DNA from 3 places in the Actinomadura decatromicini genome. Region 2 is predicted to be linked to each of the others. Evidence: riboswitches for the same ligand, from Rfam matches in the RefSeq annotation. Region 2 holds a riboswitch; each other region holds the start of a gene.
The links. Region 2 has a riboswitch for cyclic di-AMP ahead of FXF68_RS12050 (C40 family peptidase). Riboswitches for the same ligand answer to the same signal wherever they lie in the genome.
Positions count from the first base shown of each region.

Region 1: another riboswitch for cyclic di-AMP. It lies ahead of FXF68_RS24435 (C40 family peptidase); the one in region 2 lies ahead of FXF68_RS12050 (C40 family peptidase).
Region 3: another riboswitch for cyclic di-AMP. It lies ahead of FXF68_RS23870 (NlpC/P60 family protein); the one in region 2 lies ahead of FXF68_RS12050 (C40 family peptidase).

Region 1 is NZ_VSRQ01000005.1:366,936-374,505, forward strand. Features, by position in the region: gene FXF68_RS24420 (amidase) at 1-989, shown strand, start outside; gene FXF68_RS24425 (PadR family transcriptional regulator) at 1,006-1,626, opposite strand; gene FXF68_RS24430 (SDR family NAD(P)-dependent oxidoreductase) at 1,749-2,621, shown strand; gene FXF68_RS24435 (C40 family peptidase) at 2,618-3,661, opposite strand; cyclic di-AMP (ydaO/yuaA leader) riboswitch at 3,668-3,818, opposite strand; gene FXF68_RS24440 (M56 family metallopeptidase) at 3,909-4,883, opposite strand; gene FXF68_RS24445 (BlaI/MecI/CopY family transcriptional regulator) at 4,888-5,268, opposite strand; gene FXF68_RS24450 (DUF4396 domain-containing protein) at 5,327-5,851, opposite strand; gene FXF68_RS24455 (MFS transporter) at 5,892-7,292, opposite strand; gene FXF68_RS24460 (TetR/AcrR family transcriptional regulator) at 7,382-7,570, shown strand, end outside.
Region 2 is NZ_VSRQ01000002.1:923,611-931,180, reverse strand. Features, by position in the region: gene FXF68_RS12070 (histone-like nucleoid-structuring protein Lsr2) at 1-288, opposite strand, end outside; gene FXF68_RS43810 (RDD family protein) at 1,367-2,056, opposite strand; gene FXF68_RS44435 (RDD family protein) at 2,063-2,887, opposite strand; gene FXF68_RS12055 (amino-acid N-acetyltransferase) at 2,892-3,413, opposite strand; cyclic di-AMP (ydaO/yuaA leader) riboswitch at 3,616-3,814, shown strand; gene FXF68_RS12050 (C40 family peptidase) at 3,870-4,877, shown strand; gene FXF68_RS12045 (transcriptional regulator) at 5,186-5,416, opposite strand; gene FXF68_RS12040 (LacI family DNA-binding transcriptional regulator) at 5,909-6,931, shown strand; gene lysX (bifunctional lysylphosphatidylglycerol synthetase/lysine--tRNA ligase LysX) at 7,211-7,570, opposite strand, start outside.
Region 3 is NZ_VSRQ01000005.1:244,818-252,387, reverse strand. Features, by position in the region: gene katG (catalase/peroxidase HPI) at 1-1,819, opposite strand, end outside; gene FXF68_RS23880 (Fur family transcriptional regulator) at 1,866-2,288, opposite strand; gene FXF68_RS23875 (DUF6962 family protein) at 2,368-3,033, shown strand; cyclic di-AMP (ydaO/yuaA leader) riboswitch at 3,309-3,451, shown strand; gene FXF68_RS23870 (NlpC/P60 family protein) at 3,458-4,180, shown strand; gene FXF68_RS23865 (hypothetical protein) at 4,354-5,760, shown strand; gene FXF68_RS23860 (glycoside hydrolase family 19 protein) at 5,870-6,781, opposite strand; gene FXF68_RS23855 (lytic polysaccharide monooxygenase auxiliary activity family 9 protein) at 6,781-7,299, opposite strand.

The DNA of each region.
Region 1 (7,570 bases), on a different contig from region 2:
CGACCGGCGGCTCGTCCGGCGGGTCGGCGGCGGCGGTCGCGGCGGGGCTCGTCCCGATCGCGCAGGCCAGCGACGGCGGCGGGTCCATCCGCATGCCCGCGTCGAACTGCGGGCTCTTCGGCCTGAAGCCGAGCCGCGGACGGATCAGCCCGGCGCCGGGCGGCGACAACATGGAGGGCCACACCACCCTCGGGTTCGTGTCGCGGTCGGTGCGCGACACCGCCGCCGCGCTGGATTTCGCCGCCGGTTACCGCACCGGCGACTCGATGGTCGCGCCGCACCGTCCGGACAGCTACCTCGCGCTTACCTCCACCGACCCGGAGCCGCTGCGCATCGGGCTGATGGACGTCCCGGACGTCAACGGCTTCCCCGTGGACGCCGACGTCAACGCGGTCGTCCGCGAGGCGGCCGAATTCCTCTCCGGGCTCGGCCACCGGGTTGAGGTGTCGCACCCCGAGGCGATGACCGACCCCGAGTTCCTTGACCGGTGGCTGCAACTGCTCAGCCCCACCGTCACGGCGATGTTCGAGGACCTGGAGGCGCTCGCGGGACGTCCGCTCGAACGCGGCGACGCCGAGGAGATGGCCTGGTGGTGGCGGGAGCGCGGCACGGAGATCGGCGCGGCCCGGCACATCGCCAACCAGGACTGGCGGGACCGCTTCCGCCGCCGGATGGCCTCCTGGTGGGCGGACGGCGGGTTCGACGTGCTGCTCTCGCCCGTCCTGCCGACGCCCGCGACCCCGCTCGGCTACTTCGACGGCGAGGAGGGGCTGCGCAGGTCGATCCGGATCCTCTGCTTCACGCCGCAGTTCAACATGGTGGGGCAGCCCGCCGCGTCCGTCCCGTTCGGGTTCAGCGCCGACGGCCTGCCGGTGGGAGTCCACCTGGCCGCCGCCTACGGGCGCGAGGACGTCCTCATCCGCCTGGCGGCCCAGATCGAGCGCGCCCGCCCCTGGGCGCGGCAACGGCCCGCGGTATTCGCGGGCTGAGGGGCGCGCGCCTCGCTCAACCGGTCGACCCGGTTCCGCCGGGCTGGGCTTCGTTGGGCCGGGCTTCGTCGGGCTGGGCTTCGTCGGGCTGGGCGGTGCCGAAGTCGTCGGCGGTCATGGGGTCGGTCTCCTGCGCCCAGCGGGCCCAGTCGACCAGCGCCTGGTTGACGCGGACGCCCGCCTCCAGCGCGATCCGCATCGCGCGCGCCTGGCGGCCGGTGCCCCATTCGCCGCGGTCCTTGCTCTCGGCGTAGCCCCGCAGCCGTTGGGCCATCTCGTCGTAGAACCGCTCCTCGCGGGCCAGGTGCGCCTTGAGGTCGTCCGGCTCCATGAGCCAGAAGAAGTAGGAGCGGAACAGCGTCTCCATCCGGAAGGTGTGGTCGACCTCCACCTCGGACAGCCAGCGACGCACCTCGGCTAGGCCCGCGTCCGTGAGCCGGTACGCCTTGCGTCCGCGCGGGCCGTGGCTGTCGACCTCGATGAGGCCCGCGGTCTCCAGCCGGGACAGCTCCATGTAGATCTGCGGATGCCGGGCGGGCCACACCAGGCCGAGGGCCTCGGAGAAGCGGCGCGCCAGGTCGTATCCGCTCGCCGGGCCTTCGGCCAGCAACCCGAGGAGGCCATGGCGCAGCGACATCCGCACACTCCAGCGACGAGATCCGATTCCCTGCCCTGCGCACATCTTGACACATCGGAACACACAGGTAAACGATGACATGTACAAACGAACATGTTCGTCCAATCAGCTGAGGTGATCACATGTCGGGAACGGGTGCGTCGCGGGCGGTCCTGCTGACCGGGGCCAACGGCGGGATCGGCCACGCCACCGCGCGGGCGCTGGCCGAGGAGGGCTTCCAGGTCTTAGCCGGAGTGCGGAGCAACGTCGGGCGGCTCTCCGAGATCCCCGGGGTGCGGGTCCTCCCGCTGGACGTCACCGACCCCGAGAGCATCGAGGAGGCCGTCCGCCAGGTGCGGATCAGCGTGGGCGACGACCTCCACGCCGTGGTCAACAACGCGGGGATCATCGTGCAGGGGCCGTTCGAGCTCGTCCCGGCGGACGAGCTGCGGCGCCAGTTCGAGGTCAACGTGTTCGGCCCTGCCGCCGTGACGCGGGCGTTCCTGCCGATGCTGAGGTCCGGCCGGGGACGGGTCGTCAACCTGACCGCCGCCACCGCGCGGGTGGCGGGCCCGTTCTTCGGCCCGGTCTCGGCGAGCAAGGCGGCGCTCGCCTCGATGTCGGACGCCCTGCGCCTGGAGCTGGCGCACTGGGGCGTCCGCGTCGTCGTGGTCGAACCAGGGCTCACGGACACCGCGATCTTCGCCAAGGCCGCCGCCGCCACCGAGGCGACGGCCGCCGGGCTGCCGCCCGAGCGGGTCGCGATGTACCGGGGGCAGCTCGACGCGGTCAACGCCTCGATGGCGCGGGCGAAGGCGGCGCCGCCGTCGGTCGTCGCGGCGGCCGTCGTCCGCGCGCTGACCGCGGGCAGGCCGAGGCCCCGCTACACCGTCGGACCGGACACGCGGCTGCTCGGCCTGCTCGCCCGCCTCCCGTTGCGGACGCGCGACCGGCTGCTGTCCCGGGCCCTCGGCCTGCACAAGGTCACCCCGGTGAAGGGCGAGCGACCGAGTTAGGCCACCCGGACGCCGCCCGCGAACGGCCGGCCGGCGATCGGGGCGATCTTCACGACGTCGCCGGTCTGCGGCGCGTGCACCATGTCCCCGTTGCCGATGTAGAGGCCCATGTGGTGCAGGTCGCTGTAGAAGAACACCAGGTCGCCGGGCTTGAGCTGGCTCTGCGAGACGCGGGTTCCGGCGGTGAACTGGGCACCGGTGTAGTGGGGGAGGCTGATGCCGACCTGGGCGTAGGCGTAGAGCGTCAGCCCGGAGCAGTCGAAGCCCTTGATGTTGGCGCCCTGCGCGGTGCCGTAGGTCGGCCCGGACGCGCTGCCCCCGCCCCACGAGTACGGGACGCCGCGCTGGCTCAGCGCCGCCGCGACCGCGGCCATGGCCTTCGCCGAAGCACCGCCGGGAGCGACGTTCACGGCCGGACCCGCGCCCGTGCGCGCCCCCGGCCCCACCCCCAGTTTCGCTTCGACCTTCTTCAGCCTGGCCTGCAGGTCCTTGCGCTTCTTCCTCGCTTCCTCGGTGAGTTCGCGGACCTGCTTGGCCCGCGCCTCGGCCGACTTCCGGGCGCGCTCCGCCGCCTGCATCATCTGGAGGAGCTGGGCGATGCGGGCGCCGTCCTGGCGGGCGAAGTAGTTGAGGGTGGCCGACTGGTCCAGCACGGCCTGCGGGTCGCCGGACGAGGCGAACGCGACCGCCGGGTCCGCCGGACCGTTCTTGTAGCTGTCGGCGGCGAGCTGGACGATCCGCGCCCGCGCCTCGTCCAGCGCCTTCTTCTGCCGCGCCGCGTTGCCCTCGGCGACCCTGGCGGCGCGCTGCGCCTGCTGGAGCCGGACCCGCAGCCCGTTGTACTGCTCGCTGAGCTTTTCCGCGTCGTCGGCGAGCTTCTTCTGCTGGGCGGTCAGCTCCTTGCGGGTCGGCTTCGGCTCGGCGACCGCCGCCGGGGGAGCCGCGAGGCTCACGGCGAGGGCGATGGACGCCGTCCACGCCGTGCCCGCGGCGATCCTTCGGCGGGCAGACGTTCCGGAATCGGCAGCGCGACGCTGCATGCGGTGGTGTCCTCTCCTGTACCGCCTACCGGGTGAGCTGCCGGGTTCGGGCCGGAGTCGCCCTACCGCTCACGGGAGCGGATTCACCCCAGGTGGAGAAACGGTTCCCCGGTTCCGCGGGCCGCGCGGGGCCCGCGAGATTCGGCACGGCCGCCACCGTCCCCGGCGGGGACGCGCCGCGACGGCCTCCGACGCAGCGTAGGAGATAACGACCTCATCTCGCCACCCAAGCGGCAGATCCGACAATTCAGCAGAGGTGGGTCAGCTCGGTGATCGTCGCGGCGGCGACGGCCAGCGGGGCGGCGACGGCGAGCGCGGCGAAGGCGGACGCGGCGAAGGCGGACGCGGCCGCCCGCCCGGCCCGGCGCGGCCCGCCCGTCCCCGCGCTCTCCAGCCGCAGCACCCGCTCCGCCAGCGCCCCGGCGTCCGGGCTCGCGGCGCCGAGCGCCCCGGCCACCCCGGACGCCACCCCGGACGCCACCCCGGGCGCCGCCGCGAGCCGCCGCAGCGCGCCGACGAGCGTCCGTCCTCCGCAGGCCCGTGCCGCCGCGTCGTCGGCGGCCATCTCCAGCAGCAGCGGAAGGGTCCGCTTCGCCCGCCGGATGGTGGGCGGCCAGGGCAGGACGGCGTGCGCCAGGTCGAGCATGAGCAGCAGCGCGTGGTGCCGCTGCCGCAGGTGGGCCCGCTCGTGGACGAGGACCGCGTCGAACTCCTCCGGCGTGAGGGCGTCCCGCGTCCCGGTGCTGACCACGATCGCGCGCCGCCGGTCGGGCAGCGAGTAGGCCACCGGGACCGGATGGTCGAGGACGAGGACGTCGCCGTGCCGCTCGTCCTCCCGCGCGACGAGCCGGAGCATCTCGCGGTGCCGCCGCCGGTGCCGCACCGCGCGCCGCAGCCGGGGCAGGCCGCGCGCGACCCGGAACCCGCACGCCGCGAGCAGGACCAGGGTCGCGCCCGCCGCCGTGGCGATCGCCTTCCCGCCGTGGTGCGGCAGGCAGTCGCGCAGCCATTCCAGCAGGCCGTGGCCGGGCGCGGGCGGCGACAGCAGCGCCGCCGCGACGACCCCGGCGCAGGCGATGAAGGTGCCGGTCACGGCCCCGACCCAGCAGGCGACGGCGGTCCCCGGATGCGCGGCGGGCCGTCCCAGCCGGTCGAGCACCGGCCCCGCCGCGCAGCCGAGCAGCACGGCGGTGGCGATCAGCCCGAGGACGAGGTAGACCACGCCGTCATTCCCCTTCGGCGCCGGAGGCGCGGCGGCGCAGGGCGTCCAGCAGGTGGCGCGCGTCCTCCGGCGGGACGCTCTCGGCGAACCGGGTGAGGATGCTCCCGTGGTCGGCGGACTCGGTGAGCGCGTCGAGCATCAACTCGACCGCGTACTCCTCCCGGGCGCGGGTCGGCGAATAGCGGAAGGCCAGCCCGTCCCGCGTGCGCCGCAGCAGCCCCTTCTGGGCCAGCCGCTCGGCCACGGTCTGGACGGTGTTGTACGCGAGCGTCCTGTCGGCGTTCTCGTTCAGTTCCGCCAGCAGTTCGCGGACCCGCAGCGGGCCGGGCGCCTCCCACAGCACGTCCATGATGGAGCGCTCAAGCGATCCACCCAGTCCTGCCATGCGAGACACCTCCGTTCCCCACATTGTGCCGGAGAACCCGGCGCCGCCTTGGAAGCCGTCAGTGGTGGTACTGGTGGACGACCGCGTGCCCCTTCCCCTTGCCGATCATCCAGCGGTTCACCGGGGTCGTGAGGACGAACGCGACGACGAACGCGATGGCAAGCGCGCCCCAGAACGTCGCGTCCGCCAGCCCCGCGTGCATGGCGCCGGGGATCAGCACCATGGTCGCGTTGTCCAGCACCTCCATGATCGCGATCGACACCGTGTCGGCGGCCAGCGCGACCTTGAACGCCGCCCGCAACGAAAGCCCGGCCTTCAGCACTCCGCGCATGGTCAGCGCGTAGCCGAACACGAACGCGAGGATCACGGCGAGGACGATCGTGGCCGCGTTCGACCAGCCGAACGCCGTCCCGATGACCATGCCGAGCACCTCGCCGATCGCGCATCCGGTGAGGCAGTGCAACGTCGCCTGCGCGGCCATCGTCCAGGAGACCGCCCCGGCATGCCCGTGATCGTCGTGCGCGTGGTGGTCGTGCCCGTGCGTGCCGCTCTGGTGCGACTCGTGCCCGTTGTGCGTGGTCATCCATACTCTCCAGCCGCTTGTCCGACTCGGGAAGTATGCCCTACACGTTGTAGGAGGTCGGACGTCCGGGGGTCAGTGCGGCCGCGGCGGCCGCTGTGACGGCGGCGACGATCGCGGCGAGGACGAACCCGTCCGTGAAGCCGTCGAGCGTGTCGCCGACGAGGCTGGCGGCGGCGACGCTGGAGATGACGGCGGCCCCGATGGACGCGCCGAACTCGTGGAACGTGCTGACGATGCCGGACGCGATGCCGGACTCGTGCGGGGCGACCCGACCCAGCGCGGTCGCGGACGCGACGACGAACATCGCGCCGGTCCCGGCGCCCGCGATCGCCGTCCCGGCCACGACGGTCGCCGGGTGCATCGACAGGGCGGGGAGCGCCATCCCGGCGGCGGCGACGAGCGGCCCGACGACGGCGAGCGGGCGCGCGCCCGTCCGGGCGATGGCGCGGCCGGTGAGGTCGGCGCCGAGCATCGTCGCCGCCGCGACCGGCAGGAACAGCAGGCCGGTGCGCAGGGCGCCGTAGCCGCGCGCGTGCTGGAAGTAGAACGTGCCGAGGAAAAACACCGCGATCATCAGGGCGGTGGCGACGAGGATCAGGAACGTGCCGGTGGCGACCGTCCGCCGGACGAGCAGCGCGACGTCCATCATCGGGGACGCGGCGGTCCGCTGCCGGATCACGAAGGCCGCGTAACCGACCGCCGCGAGCACGACGAGCAGCCCGGTCGCGGCCGTCAGCCAGCCGTGGTCCCCGGCGCGGATGAAGGCGTAGATCAGACTGCCGGACGAGGCCGTGACCAGCAGCGCGCCGAGGAGGTCGAGCCCGCCGCGCGCCCGGGGCACGTCCCGCCGGGGCAGCATCCGGGCGAGCGCGGCGGCGACGGCGAGGCCGATCGGCACGTTGACGTAGAACACCCACGGCCAGCCGGGTCCGGCGGTGAGCGCCCCGCCCAGCAGGACGCCGAGGGCCGCGCCGCCGCCCCCGAGCGCCGACCAGACGCCGAGCGCCTTGTTCCGCTCCTCGCCGTCGAACAGGCTCACCACGAACGACAGCGCGGACGGGGACAGCAGCGCCGCGCCGAGCCCCTGGGCGATCCGTCCGGCGAGCAGCAGTCCGCCCGCGCCCGCGAGCCCCGTCACCAGCGACGCCGCGGTGAAGATCAGCAGCCCGGCGAGGACGACGCGCCGCGCGCCGAACAGGTCGGCGGCGCGTCCGCCGAGCAGCATGAGGCCGCCGAAGGTGAGGGTGTAGGCGCTGACCGTCCAGGTCACGGCCTGGCGGCTCAGGTCGAGGTCGGCCTCGATGTGGGGCAGCGCGATGGCGACGACGGTGACGTCCAGGATCAGCATGAGCTGGGCCAGCCCGAGAAGGCCGAGGATGCGCCAGCGCAGCGGATGCCGCGCCCCCTGCTCCGTGGACGGTTCGTGGGCCTGGTCTGTCATGGGGGGGCTCCTCTTAACTCGTACTGCGGTATACGACTTCAATGTCCGGAGGTTAACACGTATTCCGCAGTACGAGTTAGAGTGTGCGCATGCCCACCGCCTCACCTGGACGGCGCCGCCGCGCGGACGCCGAGCGCAGCATCGCCCGCATCGTCGGCGCGGCCCGCGAATGCCTCAGCGGGAACTCGAACGCGAGCATCGACGACATCGCCCGGCACGCCGGGGTCGGCCGGATGACGCTCTACGGCCACTTCCCCAACCGGGCCGCGCTGGTGGAG
Region 2 (7,570 bases):
CGGGATGCGACCGCGCTCATTGACCTTGATGCCATTGTTCTTGGCCCAGGCGCGGATCTCGGCGCTGCGCTCGCGGGAGGACGCGCCGCGCTGCCGGCGGCGGCGCGTGGCCGTCCCCGCCTTCCGCGACTTCTCCACGAACGGCTTAAGAGAATCCCGCAGCTTCGTCGCGTTGGCGCCACTCAGGTCGATCTCGTAGGAGGCGCCGTCGATCGAGAACGCTACGGTCTCGTCCGCCTCGCCACCGTCGAGGTCGTCGACGAGAAGCACCTGAACCTTCTGTGCCATGGGGACAGACCCTTTCGGCTTGAGCAAACTGCATTCGGTTGCCAAAGATATACCGCAGAGTCGGTCGATGACAATTCCATCGTCCGGTCTAGTACCAACACTCTGGACGAAGTTCCTTCCACGGTGACCGCCAGTAATCGCGTTCATCGTTTCCGGCATCTCCGGCGGGCGTGCGGAGGACACGACGCACGGCGCCTGAATTTCTCCGCTGCGGCGCGGACCGCGGCACGGATATCGGCGTGACCGGCGTCACGGCGTCACCGTGCTGACCTGGGCGGGCGCGCACGCATTGACCCGCGTTTGCGGACGGCCTGGGCTTTCTCCGGGACGGGCCGCCGGGGAGTTAACGTATGACCGTCCGACGAAAAGGTCCGCGAGTGACCTTAACAGGGCGGACGCCCCGGCGCCGCCGACCGGGATTAACTCCGGGGCGACGGCACAAACCGCAGGCCGGGGACGGAATGCGCCCGGCCGCCCGTAACAAGCGGGGGCGCGCCGGCCGATCAACGCCGCCACCGGCGGATGTGGACGGATAACCGCCGGTCGGGCGATGCCGAAATCTCTTGCCGCCGCGTCGGCGGCGGGAAGTCGGCGGGAGCTCGGTCCCACCGGGAAGCCGCCGGTAGTCGACGATCCCGAAATCGGGAGATTGCGCCACAATCCCACCGCGCATCCCACTTCTTCGACCCGGGCGGAGCGCAACGTGTGAACGGTACACGGTTCATCCGAGCCCGGCGACATGTGGCGCGAAAGGTAGCGGTCCAAGCGAGACCGCGTCCGGTCCGAACTGAGTCGCCCGCGCTATGCGGCGGGGCCGACGGACGCAACTGCAACGTCTATGAAGCGCGTCCCAAACCGGAGGGCCCGTCCGGGACGTGACAGATCCCGTGGCGATTCGGGGCCGTAACCGGAACGAGCTGGCATTCGGCCCGGCAACGCGCGGCGTCCGAAACAGAGCGGCGATCTACGGCGAAAGCGGGGGCCCGCTCGGCACGCCCTCTCGGGCCGCGCGAACCGACCCCGGCGCGCCGCCGGGATCGTTCTCCGCTGAGCGCGGCCGAGAGCGCCGGAGAGGATCTCAGAAGGCCGTTGAATCGCTCGGCGCGCTTTTTACCACGAGCGTCCCGGTGAGCCTGTCGTGGACGGCCTGACGCCGCGTCCCCTCGTACAGCGCGCCCGCGTTCGCGACCCAGAAGACCCCGGCGAGTAGGCCGAGAACGGGAATCGGGCGGGCCGCGATCGGCAGCGAATAGATCGCCGCGCGGAGAACGGCGCGGAGAACGTCCGGACGAGCTCCGTCGCCGATCGGCACGCTTTCCGGCTTCCGCCCCTCCGACTCGCTATCGGTAGCGGACTCGGCAACGGGCTCCGCGGCCGCTTCTGTGACCGTCTCACCCGACGCCGCCCCATCGCCCCCTGCGCGGGCCGCTCCGTCCGCGCCTGCGAGCGTCTCCGTGGGCACAGGACGGTCTCCCGGCACGGCCTCGCCTGCCTCGCCCCTGAGCGTCCTTGCGGATAGGGAAGGGCCCGTGGGGTCGATGACGACTTCTATACCGGCGAGGCGCTTCCCGATCGTCCGCCCCCAGAGGGCCAACTGGATCGCCTCGTAGAGGAGCGTGCATCCCGCCACCACGGGTGGGGCGACGATGTCCACGGTGTGCCCGGACACCAGTTCGCGGACGACGATGATGACGGGCAGGCCGACGACGAGCGTGTCGATGATGCGCGCCAGGAGGCGCTGCCCCGGTTCGGCGAGGGGTGCCTCCATGGGGCCCTATTCCGTGTACTCGTCGTATTCGTCGTATCCGGCCCGCTCGTCGATGACGAGGGTGCCGGCGAAGCGGTCATGGAGGGCCTGGTGCAGGGGCTGGTCCCAGATCGCCCACAGGTAGGCCATCAGCGCACCCGCCCAGACCAGCAGCATCCCGTAGGCGGCGTAGTCCCACACCATCACCGCTACGACGAGGAAGAAGAAGACACCGAGCTGGTAGCCCACATGCACGATCCCAGCGCGCCAGACGGCCTGGGTGGTGGTGAGTGGCTGTCCCCCAGGGGACTGGACGATCCCGAGCCCCATCACACGCTTCCCCAGCGTCCGCCCTGACATGGACAACTGGACGGCCTCATAGAGGAACGGCAGCACCGACAGGACACAGAAGAGGGTGAAGATGATGGGCCAGTTCCATATCCCCCCGTCGTCCTCCGTCTTGCTGCCTGGCTTGTCCAGCCCGAGCACACCGATCGTGATGGGGAGGACGAGGGCGAACCCGAAGACCGCCACGAGAGCGTTGTCGATGATCCGGGCGCCCGCGCGCCGCAGGATCGGAGCGAGCGCCAGGTCGTCCCCGTAGGAGCCGCCCCCGTACTGGTCGTGGGACGCACCGTACGACTCGTCGTACGGAGGCTGCTGTCCCCAACCCTGTTGCTGGGGCTGTTGCCATTGCTGCTGGGTCTGAGGAGGTTGTTGCCATTGCTGCTGGGGTTGCCGCTGTTGCTGAGGCTGTTGCCCTTGAGGACCTTGGTACGGAGGCGGGGGGCCATAGGACCCCTGCCCCTGCGGCGGCTGGTACGGCCCGCCACGGTCGCGGGAATCGCTCATCGGGTCAATCCTCCAGGCGAAGCAACATCCGGGTGTTGCCCAACGTATTGGGCTTGACCCGATCAAGGTCCAAGAACTCCGCAACGCCTTCGTCGTAGGAACGGAGAAGCTCCTCGTACACCTCTGGCGACACCGGGGTCCCCAGGAGTTTCTCGAAACCGTGCCGGGCGAAGAAGTCCACCTCGAAGGTAAGACAGAACAGCCTCCGCACGCCCAGTTCCCGTGCCGTCTCCAGAAGACGGGTGACGATTCGGTGGCCGATGCCGCGTCCGCCATAGGCCCCGTCGACGGCGACCGAGCGGACCTCGGCGAGGTCCTCCCACATGACGTGCAGGGCCCCGCAGCCGACCACCCGTCCCGGCGCGCCGCCCTGGACGTCCTCCGCCACCCAGAACTCCTGGACGTCCTCGTACAGCTTCACGGTGGACTTCTTCAGCATGCGTCGTCCCGAGCCGGCATACAGATCGACCAGCCTGCGTATCTCCTGGACATCGGCGGTACGGGCACGCCGGATCACGACCTCCACAATCAGGCGAGATTATCGAATGCGGGCACTTCACCGGCCTCCTGACCTGCGCTCCGCAGGCTCCCGGTGCGCGCCCACCCGGCTCGCACACGCCGGACTCCGTCGCGAAACGGCGGCGCGACCTGCGATTTCACGGGTTCTGGTTGGCATCCGAAGCGTGTTCCGTTAGTGTCCATCGCTGATGTCGGCCGTTCGCTGGACGAAGGCCGAACCGCCGAGTCCCCGGGCCGCAACCAGCGCCCCGAGGAGCCGGGGACCCACTTCCGGAGTGTTCGGGGGAGCACCCTCGGCCCGTGAGGGGTGAATCCGCAGCCGCGTGGTCCGATCCGCGCGTGCCCGCGGACGGGCTGCTCCGGCCCTAACCCGTCAGCTAACTCGGTAGGCGGACGAGGAGAGGAGATCTCAGTGGAGCCGTCGCGCCCTGCTTCCTTTCAACGATCTGCGCGTTCCCGCTCCGTGACGCCTTCCGGCGCCGCGCCGCCGTCCCGCCGCGCGGGCCGGTTCCGCGGCCGGGCGGCCGTGCTGGCCGGCGCGCTGGTGGCCCTCTCGGCGGCGCCGCACGCGATCAGCCCGCACACGATCGCCGTCGCCCACGCCGACCCCGAGCCGTCCACGAAGGAGCTCCGGGCCAAGGCGCTCAAGCTCGCCGACGACCTGGAGCGGCTCACCGAGCAGTACAACGGGCTCAAGGTGAAGCTGGCCCAGTCGCAGCGCGCCGCCAAGGTCGCCACGGAGAACGCGGAGCGGCAGGAGAAGTCGCTCCAGGGCATCCGGGAGAAGGTCGGCGCGCTGGCCGCGACCAGCTACATGCAGGGCGGTTCCGACCCCGCCGTTTCGTTCGTCGCCTCCCAGGACCCGCAGGCCGTCCTCGACCAGGCCGCCACCCTGAACTACTTCGCCAAGCAGGACAGCACGAAAGTGCTGGGTCTGATGCAGGCGATGCAGGCCGCCCAGCGCGCGCGCAAGGCCGCCGAGGCGCGCGCCCAGCAGGTGAAGCAACTGCGCACGGAACTCGACTCGCAGCGCAAGAAGGTCACCGACACCTACGAGAAGGTGCGCGGGAAGCTCGTCGACCGGGATCCGTCCCAGCTCGCCAGCCTCCCCGTCATCGGCACGGGGAAGGCCGCTCAGGCGCTGCGCTACGCGATGGGCAAGATAGGCCGCCCGTACGTGTGGGGCGCCGCGGGTCCGACGTCCTTCGACTGCTCCGGTTTGACGATGTGGGCCTACAAGCAGGTCGGCATCAACCTGCCGCACTACACGGGCAGCCAGTGGAACGCGGGCACCCATGTGTCACGCAGTGAACTGCAACCGGGCGACCTCGTCTTCTTCTACTCCGACCTCCACCACATGGGGATCTACGTCGGGGGAGGCAAGATGCTGCACGCGCCGCACACCGGCGACGTCGTGAAAATAGCCTCGATGTCCGGACGCCCCTTCGCCGGCGGCGTCCGAGTGGCCTGATTCGTCTCGGGCTCTGAGGACCACACGTCACGAGTGCGTTTCCGCATGGGCCAATGGATGTGCGTCCAAAGCATGCTTGAAGGGTTCGGCTTGCCTGTGGGGGAAGGCATGCCCGTATGAGCGCGATGGGCACGCCTGTGAACTCCGCGGGCGGGCTTTTGAACACCGTCCGCGGCGACGCCTCCTGCAGGGACCTACCTGTCAGGACGTCGACGCCGCCGCTGCGGGGTCGGACGGAATTCGTCTGGGCTCGCCGCCTTGCTTCCTGCCGACGCCCGCCGTCCCCAGGCGGGCGTCCTGGGCCGCCGCTAGATGAGCTGCCTCCGGGCCGCCCACACAACGGCCTCGATAGGGGTGTTGACCTCCAGGCGGTCGCAGATCGTCCGCAACCGGCGCCGCAAGGTCCGTGCGCTCAATTCCAGCTTGCGTGCCGCCACATCGGCGGTGACACCGCTGGCGATCTGGGCGAGCAGCCGGATCTCCTCCTCGCTCAGCCCGAAATCGTCGGTGCCACGACGTGCGAGTGTGGCCTGTTCCACTCCGTCCTCCCTCGTCCGTGGTGATGACCGCGGGGATGCAGCCGTCCGCTGCACAGGCACGGGTTGGTTCTCGATCTCTGTACGCGCGTTGGGTTGCCGGGTCCGGAGCCCTCCGGACTCAGATCATCGGGTTCCTTTGCTGTCTGGCGCGCTTGGCCGGAGGTGGCCGCATGGCCGATTGCGGGCTCGTTCGGGGGAACTCCGGGTGACGATTCACTCGTTGGTCGTCTGAGGGAGACGGGATGAGATCGCCAGCCATCCGCACCCGTCCTTTCTCGTCGGACTCGCCTGATCTCGCCGCGGACGAAGATCATGAATCGTTTCAAGCTACGCTTCGGCTCGGAACGCTAGGCGGCCGGATCCGGCCCGTCAAGCGCTGGTTCAGTGCACTGTGTGCGCGAATCGTCACTATGCGTGGTCGAGTATTCGTCCGCACGCTGTGCAAAACTCCACTACCTGGGAAAACACGCCCTGGACGGGACGAGGAGCGAGTTGCCGCAGACCAGTATTCGTGAAGTCGCGAGGCGAGCTGGGGTCTCAGTTGGGACCGTTTCGAATGTCCTAAACCGGCCAGACCTCGTGGCCGAAGCTACCCGTGACCGTGTTCGGGCCGCGATCGAGGAGCTCGGATTCGTGCGGAACGAGTCCGCCCGCCGGCTCCGGCGGCGCCCCGAAAACACCGCGGGCGAGTTCGGCGACCAGCCGCGCCGCGCGTTCGGCGTCGTCGTCGAGGACCTCACCAACCCGTACGCGAGCGACGTCGCCCGGGGGGCCGAGGCCGCGCTGAACGCGGCGGGCCACGACGCCCTGTGGCTGTCGAGCGACCACTCCGCCGCCAAGGAACGGCGCTCGGTGACGCTGCTGGAGGAGCAGAACGCGGCGGGGGTGCTGATCATCCCCGTCGGGCTCAGCGCCCGCGACATCTCCCGGCTGCGCGCGGCCGGGATGACCGTGGTGCTGATCGACCGCGACGCCGCCGAGGTCTGCTCGGCCCAGGTCGACCACGTCGCGGGCGGTGAGATCGCGGCCGCGCACCTGCTCGGCATCGGCCGCGAGCGGATCGCGTTCGTGACCGGCGTGCCGGAGCCGCAGCCCTGCGTCGAACGCCGCGACGGCGCCGCCCGGACGATCGTCGAGGCCGGCTTCGGCAAGCCCGCGACCCTGGTGCAGGACGCGCTCAGCCCCACCGAGGGCCAGGCCGCCGCGCACGAGGTCCTGGCGATGTCGCCGCGTCCGGACGGCGTGTTCTGCGCCAACGACCTGCTCGCCATCGGGCTGATCAACGAGCTGATCAGGGTCGGCGCGCGGGTGCCGGAGGACATCGCGGTCATCGGCTACGACGACATCGAGCTGGCGGCGAGCGCCGCCGTCCCGCTCACCACGATCCGCCAGCCCCGGCGCGAGCTCGGCTGGGAGGCCGCCGAACTCGCCCTGGCCGAACTGGGAGAAGGGAAGTCTCACCAACACCGGCAGGTGGTTCTCAGACCCGATCTCGTCATCCGCGAAAGCGCCTGACCCTCCGGCACGGCCCCCGCCCCGCACCCGCGCGGCTCAGCTCCCCTTTCACGCTCCCCACGGCGCTCTGGACGCCGTTTCAACCCGCCGACGCACTTTCCCACCCCGGCCGTCGCCGTAGCGGCTCCTGCGCCCGTTGTGGGCGGCGCAGGAGCCTCCGCGTCGTGGCCGGGGCAGCTCGGATCGGCCGTGTTGCGGACATGCCAGAGCCCGCGGGCCGCGGTCTCCTACCGCGCGCTTCGTGGGCCGTTTACCGCGCGCTTCGTGGGCCGTCCGGCGCTATTCGGGCTTGACCAGCGGGAACAGGATCGTGTCGCGAATCCCCTTGCCGGTGAAGGCCATGATCATCCGGTCGATTCCGGCGCCCATCCCGCCCGTAGGCGGCATCGCGTACTCCAGGGCACGCAGGAAGTCCTCGTCCAGTTGCATGGCCTCGGGGTCGCCGCCCGCGGCGAGCAGTGACTGCTCGGTGAGCCGGCGGCGCTGCTCGATCGGGTCGACGAGTTCCGAGTAGGCGGTGCCGAGTTCCGTCCCGAAGCCGATGAGGTCCCATTTCTCGGTGAGAAGGGGCTCTTCACGGTGCTGACGGGTCAGCGGCGACGTCTCGACCGGGTAATCCATGACGAAAGTGGGCTGGAC
Region 3 (7,570 bases), on a different contig from region 2:
GCAGCCGCTCGCCCTTGCCCAGGTAGTTGCGGAACCCGTCCGAGCCCGGCTCCATGTGCGCGAACGACTCGACGTCGGTGCTCTCCTGCGAGGCGTCGGTGCGCCCCGGCGTGAACGGGACCTCGATGTCGTGGCCCGCCGCCCTCGCGGCCTGCTCGACCGCGGCGACCCCGCCGAGGACGATCAGGTCGGCGAGCGACACCCGCTTGCCGCCGGTCTGCGCCGCGTTGAACGACTCCTGGACGCCCTCCAGCGCGCGCAGGACGATCGCGAGCTCGTCCGGCTCGTGGATCTCCCAGCTGTTCTGCGGCTCCAGCCGGATCCGCGCGCCGTTCGCGCCGCCGCGCTTGTCGGTGCCGCGGAACGTCGCCGCCGCCGACCACGCCACCGACACGAGCTGCGCGATCGTCGGCCCGGACTCCAGGATCCGCCGCTTGAGGTCGGCGATGTCCGCGGCGTCGACCAGTTCGTGGTCGACCTCCGGGACGGGGTCCTGCCACACCAGCACCTCGGACGGGACCTCCGGGCCGAGGTAGCGGGCGATCGGCCCCATGTCGCGGTGGGTCAGCTTGAACCACGCGCGGGCGAAGGCGTCCGCGAACTGGTCCGGGTTCTCGTGGAACCGGCGCGAGATCGGCTCGTAGATCGGGTCGAAGCGCAGCGACAGGTCGGTCGTGAGCATCGTCGGGTGGGTGCGCTTGGACGGGTCGTGCGCGTCCGGCACGAGGTCGGCGCCGGCGCCGTCCTTCGGCCGCCACTGGTGCGCGCCCGCCGGGCTCTTGAACAGCTCCCACTCGAACCCGAACAGGATATCGAAGAAGCTGTTGTCCCAGGTGGTGGGGGTGTTCGTCCAGATGCCCTCAAGGCCGCTGGTGATCGCGTCGGCGCCCTTGCCGGTGCCGTAGCTGCTCTTCCAGCCGAGGCCCTGCTGTTCGAGCGGGGCGCCCTCCGGCTCGGGGCCGACGTGGTCGGCCGGGCCCGCGCCGTGCGTCTTGCCGAACGTGTGGCCGCCCGCGATGAGCGCGACGGTCTCCTCGTCGTTCATCGCCATCCGGCCGAACGTCTCGCGGATGTCGCGGGCCGCCGCGATCGGGTCCGGGTTGCCGTTCGGGCCCTCCGGGTTGACGTAGATCAGGCCCATCTGGACCGCGCCGAGCGGGCTCTCCAGGTTGCGGTCGCCGGTGTAGCGCTCGTCGCCGAGCCAGGTCGTCTCCGGGCCCCAGAACACGTCCTCGTCGGCCTCCCAGGCGTCCTCGCGCCCGCCGGCGAAGCCGAACGTCGTGAAGCCCATGGACTCCAGGGCGACGTTTCCGGCGAGGATGAGGAGGTCGGCCCAGGAGATCTTCTGGCCGTACTTCTGCTTGACCGGCCACAGCAGCCGGCGGGCCTTGTCGAGGCTCGCGTTGTCCGGCCAGCTGTTCAGGGGCGCGAAGCGCTGCTGCCCGGACCCGGCGCCGCCGCGCCCGTCGCTGACCCGGTAGGTGCCCGCGCTGTGCCACGCCATCCGGATGATGAACGGGCCGTAGTTGCCGAAGTCGGCGGGCCACCAGTCCTGCGAGGTGGTGAGCGCCTCCGCGATGTCGCGCTTCACGGCGGGCAGGTCCAGCGTCTGGAACGCCGCCCGGTAGTCGAAGTCCGCGCCGAGCGGGTTCGTCACGGCGGTGTTCTTCGCGAGGATCTTCAGGTTGAGCCGGTCCGGCCACCAGCCGCGGTTGCCGCCGCCCTGGGTCGGATGCGGGGCGCGCGTGTGCGCGACCGGGCAGCCGCCCTCGCCTGCCGCGTTCGTGTCGTAGGCGATTGTTTCCTTGTTCTCTGACATGTGTGGTTCCCTCCCAGGGCACTGCGGGGGTGGATGCAGGAACTCTCTAGGTTGCGGAGCAGGTGGGGCACAGGCCCCAGTAGATGACCTCGGCCTCGTCGATCGCGTAGCCGCTGTCGTCGGACGCGGTGAGGCACGGCGCCTCGCCGACGGCGCAGTCGGCGTCGGCGATGGCGCCGCAGGACCGGCAGACGACGTGGTGGTGGTTGTCCCCGACCCGCGACTCGTACCGGGCCACGTGGCCGGACGGCTGGATCCGCCGTACCAGCCCCGCCGCCGTCAGCGCGTGCAGCGAGTCGTAGACGGCCTGGTGGGACACCTTCGGCAGGTCGTGCCGGACGGCGCCGATGATCGAGTCCGTGTCCGCGTGCGGGTGGGCGTGGACCGCTCTCAGTACCGCCACCCGCGGACGGGTCACCCGCAGAGCCGCCCCGCGAAGGAGCCGCTCGTACTCCGAGATCGTGGTCACGCAGACAGGCTGGACCATTTTCTTGAATGAGTCAAGATTTCGCGCGAACTCGCCGTGGAACGCCGGGTACCGTGCAGGCATGCTTGCCGAACCGGCGCCGGCCCTCACCGATCTCGCGCTCGGCCTGGTCACCGTCGCGCTGGCGGCGCGGCTGGGGCGCACCGGCGCGCACCGGCACTGGCGCACGTCGTTCTGGTGGGCGGGTGCGGCGGCGCTCGCCGGGTTCGTCCACCACGGGTTCGTGAAGTACTCGGCCGCGCTGGACGGGCCGAGCTGGGCCGTGATCAGCGCGATGGTCGTCGTCGCGGTGTCCTACCTGCTGGCCGGGACGGTCGCCGAGGTGCTCGGCCCCCGCCACGGCCGGACGTTCTGGCTGCTGCGCTCGATCGGGATCGGCGCGTACGCCGTCCTCGCGGTCACCGGGCACGCGGGCGTCACCGCGCTGCTGGCCTGCGAGAGCCTGACGATGGTCTGCATCCTCGCGCTGTGGGGGCGGGCCGCCGTCCGGCGCCATCCGATGGCCGGGCCGATGATCGCCGCGCTGGCGGCGAGCGGCGCCGCGGCGGCGGCGAAGGCGATCGACCCGGACGTCACCGGCCGCGTCGGCCTGGACCCGACGTCGGTCTACCACCTCGCCCAGATCGCCGGGATGGCGCTGCTCTATCTCGCGGTCAGCGCGCCGCGTACGGAGGGGCGCGAGGCGCGCCGGGTGCCCGGCCTGCCGGACGTACCGTCCGCCCGCTGACGCCCGGCCCGGCCGGCGTCCCAGGCCGCGACCCAGTTGAACTGGGTCGATAAAGATTTTGTCGTAGTTTGCCTTCTTTTGAGGCTTTGCGTTAGCTTGTCGCTCTCAAGGCGCCCTCCAGGCGCTCTTGGCCCTCGTGTCCCACCGGACACGCGAGCCCCATCCGGCACGGCCCCCGAGGCGGGCCGGTCGCATCGGGCCACAACTCAAACGCCGCTCTTTCGCACGCGGGACACCGGGTCCCGCGTAGGGGCCCCATCGCGCCCCGGTGGATCGCAGCGGCATCGCCGAGTCCGCCTTCGCGCGGAGCCGGGGACCCACATCCTCGCACTGGGGTGAGTCGGCCTGTCCGCAGGCCGTAGGGCGACTTCCACGTCCGAACCCGTCAGCTAACCCGGCAGGCGAATTGGAAGAAGGAGCCCCCTTGAACGGCAAGCACGGCAAGAACCGTAACCCCCTGCACAAATTCCGTGACACTCTGAACACGACGCCCCGCATCATGGGCGCGGTCGTCGGTCTCGCCGCCTTCGGCGTGATCGCGGGAACCGCGCAGGCTGGGGTGTTCGACTCCGAGTCCGCGCAGTCGGCCGCCGCGGTGGCGACCGTCCCCGGCGGCAAGGCGGACGGCGGCGAGCCGGGCCGCACGTCCTCCCACCGCGGGAAGGCGGACCGGAAGAAGTCCGATTCCACGACGTCCGAGAGCAGGGCGTCCGAAAGCAGGACCACCGACTCGAAGTCCAAGCGGGACAGGGTCATCGAGCTGGCGAAGTCGTGGCGCCCCGGCACCGACGAGCGCGTCCGCTACAGCCAGACCAACAGCTACCAGGGCTACCGCACCGACTGTTCGGGATACGTCGCCATGACGCTCGGGCTCGCGAAGCCCGGCCCGAACACCGTCGGCCTGACGTCGTCGCGCTACACCGAGCGCATCACGATGTCCGAGCTGAAGAAGGGCGACCTCGTGATGGACGCCCAGGGCACCAACACCACCCGGCACGTCGTCATCTTCGAGAAGTGGGCGAACGACGACCACACGTCCTACTGGGCGTACGAGCAGCGCGGCCGGTACGGCACCGACTACCGGACGCGCGACTACGGCCTGAACGCGGGCAGCGAGTACAAGGCGTACCGTCCGAAGAACCTCTGACGCGACCGCGCCCCTATGACGAGGGCCCGGCCCGGGACGACCCCCGGCCGGGCCCTTTCCATGGCGCCTTTCCATGCCCCGCCCACCCCGAGTCGGCCAAGGGACGGGCAAGTTCCGGCCGGACGCCAGCGGTCGCCTTGCACCCCGGCACGGCCCTCCTAGAGTCCGCTGACATGGGGAGATGCTGGAAGATCACCGCCGTGGTCGCGGGCACGGCCGCCGTGGCGGCCGGGGCCGCCTGGCCCGCGGCGGCCACCGGGACGGCCACCGGGAGGACGCCGTCCGAGCCCGCCCGGAACGGCTGGAGGCTGGTCGATCAGGAGGGCTTCGACCGCCCGCTGCGCGTCGACGGGGCGCCGTGGCGCCTCGACCCGCAGGGTCCGCGCAGCCCGTGGAACGTGGACGCGTTCGACGACGACGGCGAAGCCTGGAAGAAGATCAGCGGGCCGCTGTTCGCGCGGGAGCTCGCGACGCTGAACGTGTTCCGCAAGCGCGTCGCGTTCGGCCGGAACGGGTGGCTGACCGCCGAGGTCGCCGCCGTCGACAAGGACCGCGACGGCCGTCCCGACTCGCGTCCCGGGCTGTCGACGAAGACCCTGCCGGACGGCCGCAAGGTCGGGCGGATCTCGGAGCCGAGCTGGGACGCGGGCGTCCTCATCCGCCCCACCCGCCCGCTCCCCCGCCACTACCGCGTGGAGATGACGCTGCGCGGCATCGACTTCGGCGGGAAACGGAACGGCACGTTCGACTACGACGGCCGCCACAACGGCTATACGAAGGAGCCGTGCAAGACCCGCTATCCCTGGACGTTCCAAGGCGCGCTGCCCGGCAAGAAGCGCTGCGACTACCCGGACGTGACGCGCGAGAACGGCTTCTACTACCTGACGGTCCTCGACTACGCGACCCCCGCGCCGCACGGCAACCCGGGCATCCACTTCCGCCGCAAGGTGATCATGGACGGCTACTACAGCGACGACGCGCGCTGGAAGAACGCCGGCACCTGCGACCCGAAGACCGGCCGGATCTACCGCACCTTCGACGGGACCTTCAACGGCGTGAACGCGCTGTTCCCGCGCGGCGACCTGTTCCGCGAGACGGCGAACAACAACGTCAGCAACGAGTACTACATCAAGACCAGGTGCGGAAACGTCTCGATGGACAAGCCGTACGGGCCCGGCGACCGGTTCGAGGGACATCTCACCAGCGCCGAGATCCGGCCGGAACTGCTGCCGAAGGCCGCCTACCGGTTCGCCGTGGAACGGGACCGCACCGGGTACACGCTCGAAATGAGCGGGCCGTTCCGGCACATCGGGCAGGCGACGCTGCGCGTCCACCACGACTTCGTGGAGAACGGGCGTCCGATCTGGCATTACAACCAGACGCCCGAGGAGTACGACGGGCGGTTCGACCGGCGGCTCGTCCACAAGGGGCCCGCCGGGACGTACACCACCGAGCACGCATGGCCGAAGGGCTCGGCCTATCCGGACTCGTTCATCATCGGCGACCCGCACCTGAACTACTACGAGGGCGAGGCATACGTCGACGACATCCGCCTCTACGTCCCCGCGAACGGCCGCTGACCTTTCCGGGAACTGACCTTTCCGGGAAAGCGAAAGACCCGCGCACGGGGGTGGCCGTGCGCGGGTCGTTCTCGGCGAAGCGTCCGGATGGCGCGTCCGCGACGTCCGGTCAGCAGGTCAGGTTGCCGCCGGGCTGGACGCCGAGGAGTTCGGTGAACCTCTTGTAGGCGTTCACCCTGCTCTGCACCTGGGACGGGTTTCCGCCGTTGCATTCCAGGCTGCCGTTGATGCTGCGGATCGTCTCACCGAATCCGCGCTGGTTGACCATCGCGTTGTGCGGGGTCATGGTGCCGGGGCCGTTCTGGGTCATCCAGTACCACAGCGCGGTCTTCCACGACACGGCCGCGTCCCGTTCGACCAGCCACGGGTTGTGCAGCAAGTCGATTCCGAGCGCGTCGCCCGCGGCCTTGTAGTTGAAGTTCCAGCTGAGCTGGATGGGCCCGCGGCCGTAGTAGGCCGCCTGCCCGGCGGGGCAGCCGTAGGGCTGGCTCGCGTCGCAGTAATGCGGGTAGTTGCCCGTGTTCTGCTCCACGATGTAGACCAGCCCGCCGGTCTCGTGGTTCACGTTCGCCAGGAATGCGGCCGCCTCCTGTTTCTTGACGGTGTCGCTTCCCGTGTTGGAGAACGCGGGGTACGCGGCCATCGCCGCGGTGAGCCCCTGGTAGGTGTAGAACGAATTCCGGCTCGGGAACATCTGGTTGAACTGGGCTTCGCTCACCACGAAATCCGCGGAGTCGCCGGGGTCGCCGGGATCTCCGGGGTCGTCGGGGGGATCGACGGGGCCGCAGGTTCCCTGGTCGGCCCAGACGATCGTGCCGCTTCCCGGCTTCTCGTTCTGCGTCCACCATTTCGCCGACCAGTTGTGCCCGCCGTAGGACACCTTGGCGCCGCCGGTATAGACGCTGGACGCGTTCCATGCGGCGGCGCAGTCCGCGGCGGAGGCGGACGTCGTCGGCAGGACGGCGGACGCGGTGCCCGCCGTGAGCAGCACGGCCCCGAGCAGGGGCAGGAATCGGCGCATTACTGGATGTTGACGTCGACGCAGGCGTAGAAGGCGTTCCCGGTGTCCGCGATGTTCCAGACCGCCAGGATCTTCTGCCGGCCGCTGAAGCTGCCGAGGTTGACCGAGTGGGTCACGGTGGACGGCGGCTGGGTGTTCCCGCCGTCGACGGTGGCGACCTTCTGGCCGCCGACGAAGTACTCGTAGTTGGTGGTGCGGTGCCGGGCGGTGAACGTCCAGGTGAAGCTGACGGTCCGGCCGACGGTGGTGACCTTCCACGGCTTGCTGTCGTCGTTCAGCTCGGTGAACCGGCTGCCGCCGCTGCACGTCCGCTGGCCCTTCGGGCCCTCGACGCTCTGCGGCTCGTACTGGATCGCTCCGCACTGGACGATCTTCTGCGCGCACTGCGCCTGGCGGCTGAGCGGCGCCGAGACGTAGCCGTGCGCGAGGGCCGCCGTGGCGGGGAGGACGACGGCGACCAGCGGTGCGATTCCGACGCCGGCCGTAATGGCGGCGAGCTTGCGCGTTGACTTCTTCATGCGGGGGGTCCTTGCCAATCTGGGGTGGTCGATTTCCTCGCGTTCTCGCGGTGCTAGGCCGTGCGGGGGTGGTCGGGGTGGTTCGGGCCGGTCGGCCCGCGGCGAGACGGCCCGGCTGCTGCCGGGGCCGGGGAGCGCCGCGGCTCCAGGGGACGGCACGGCCGTGTCACCGGCGATGGAGGGGAGCGGGGCATGCGGACTCCATCTGATAGGAAACTTTCCTATCTGGTAGTTGAACGTTAACCCTAAGTCCGCGGCCCGGGCAAGGCTT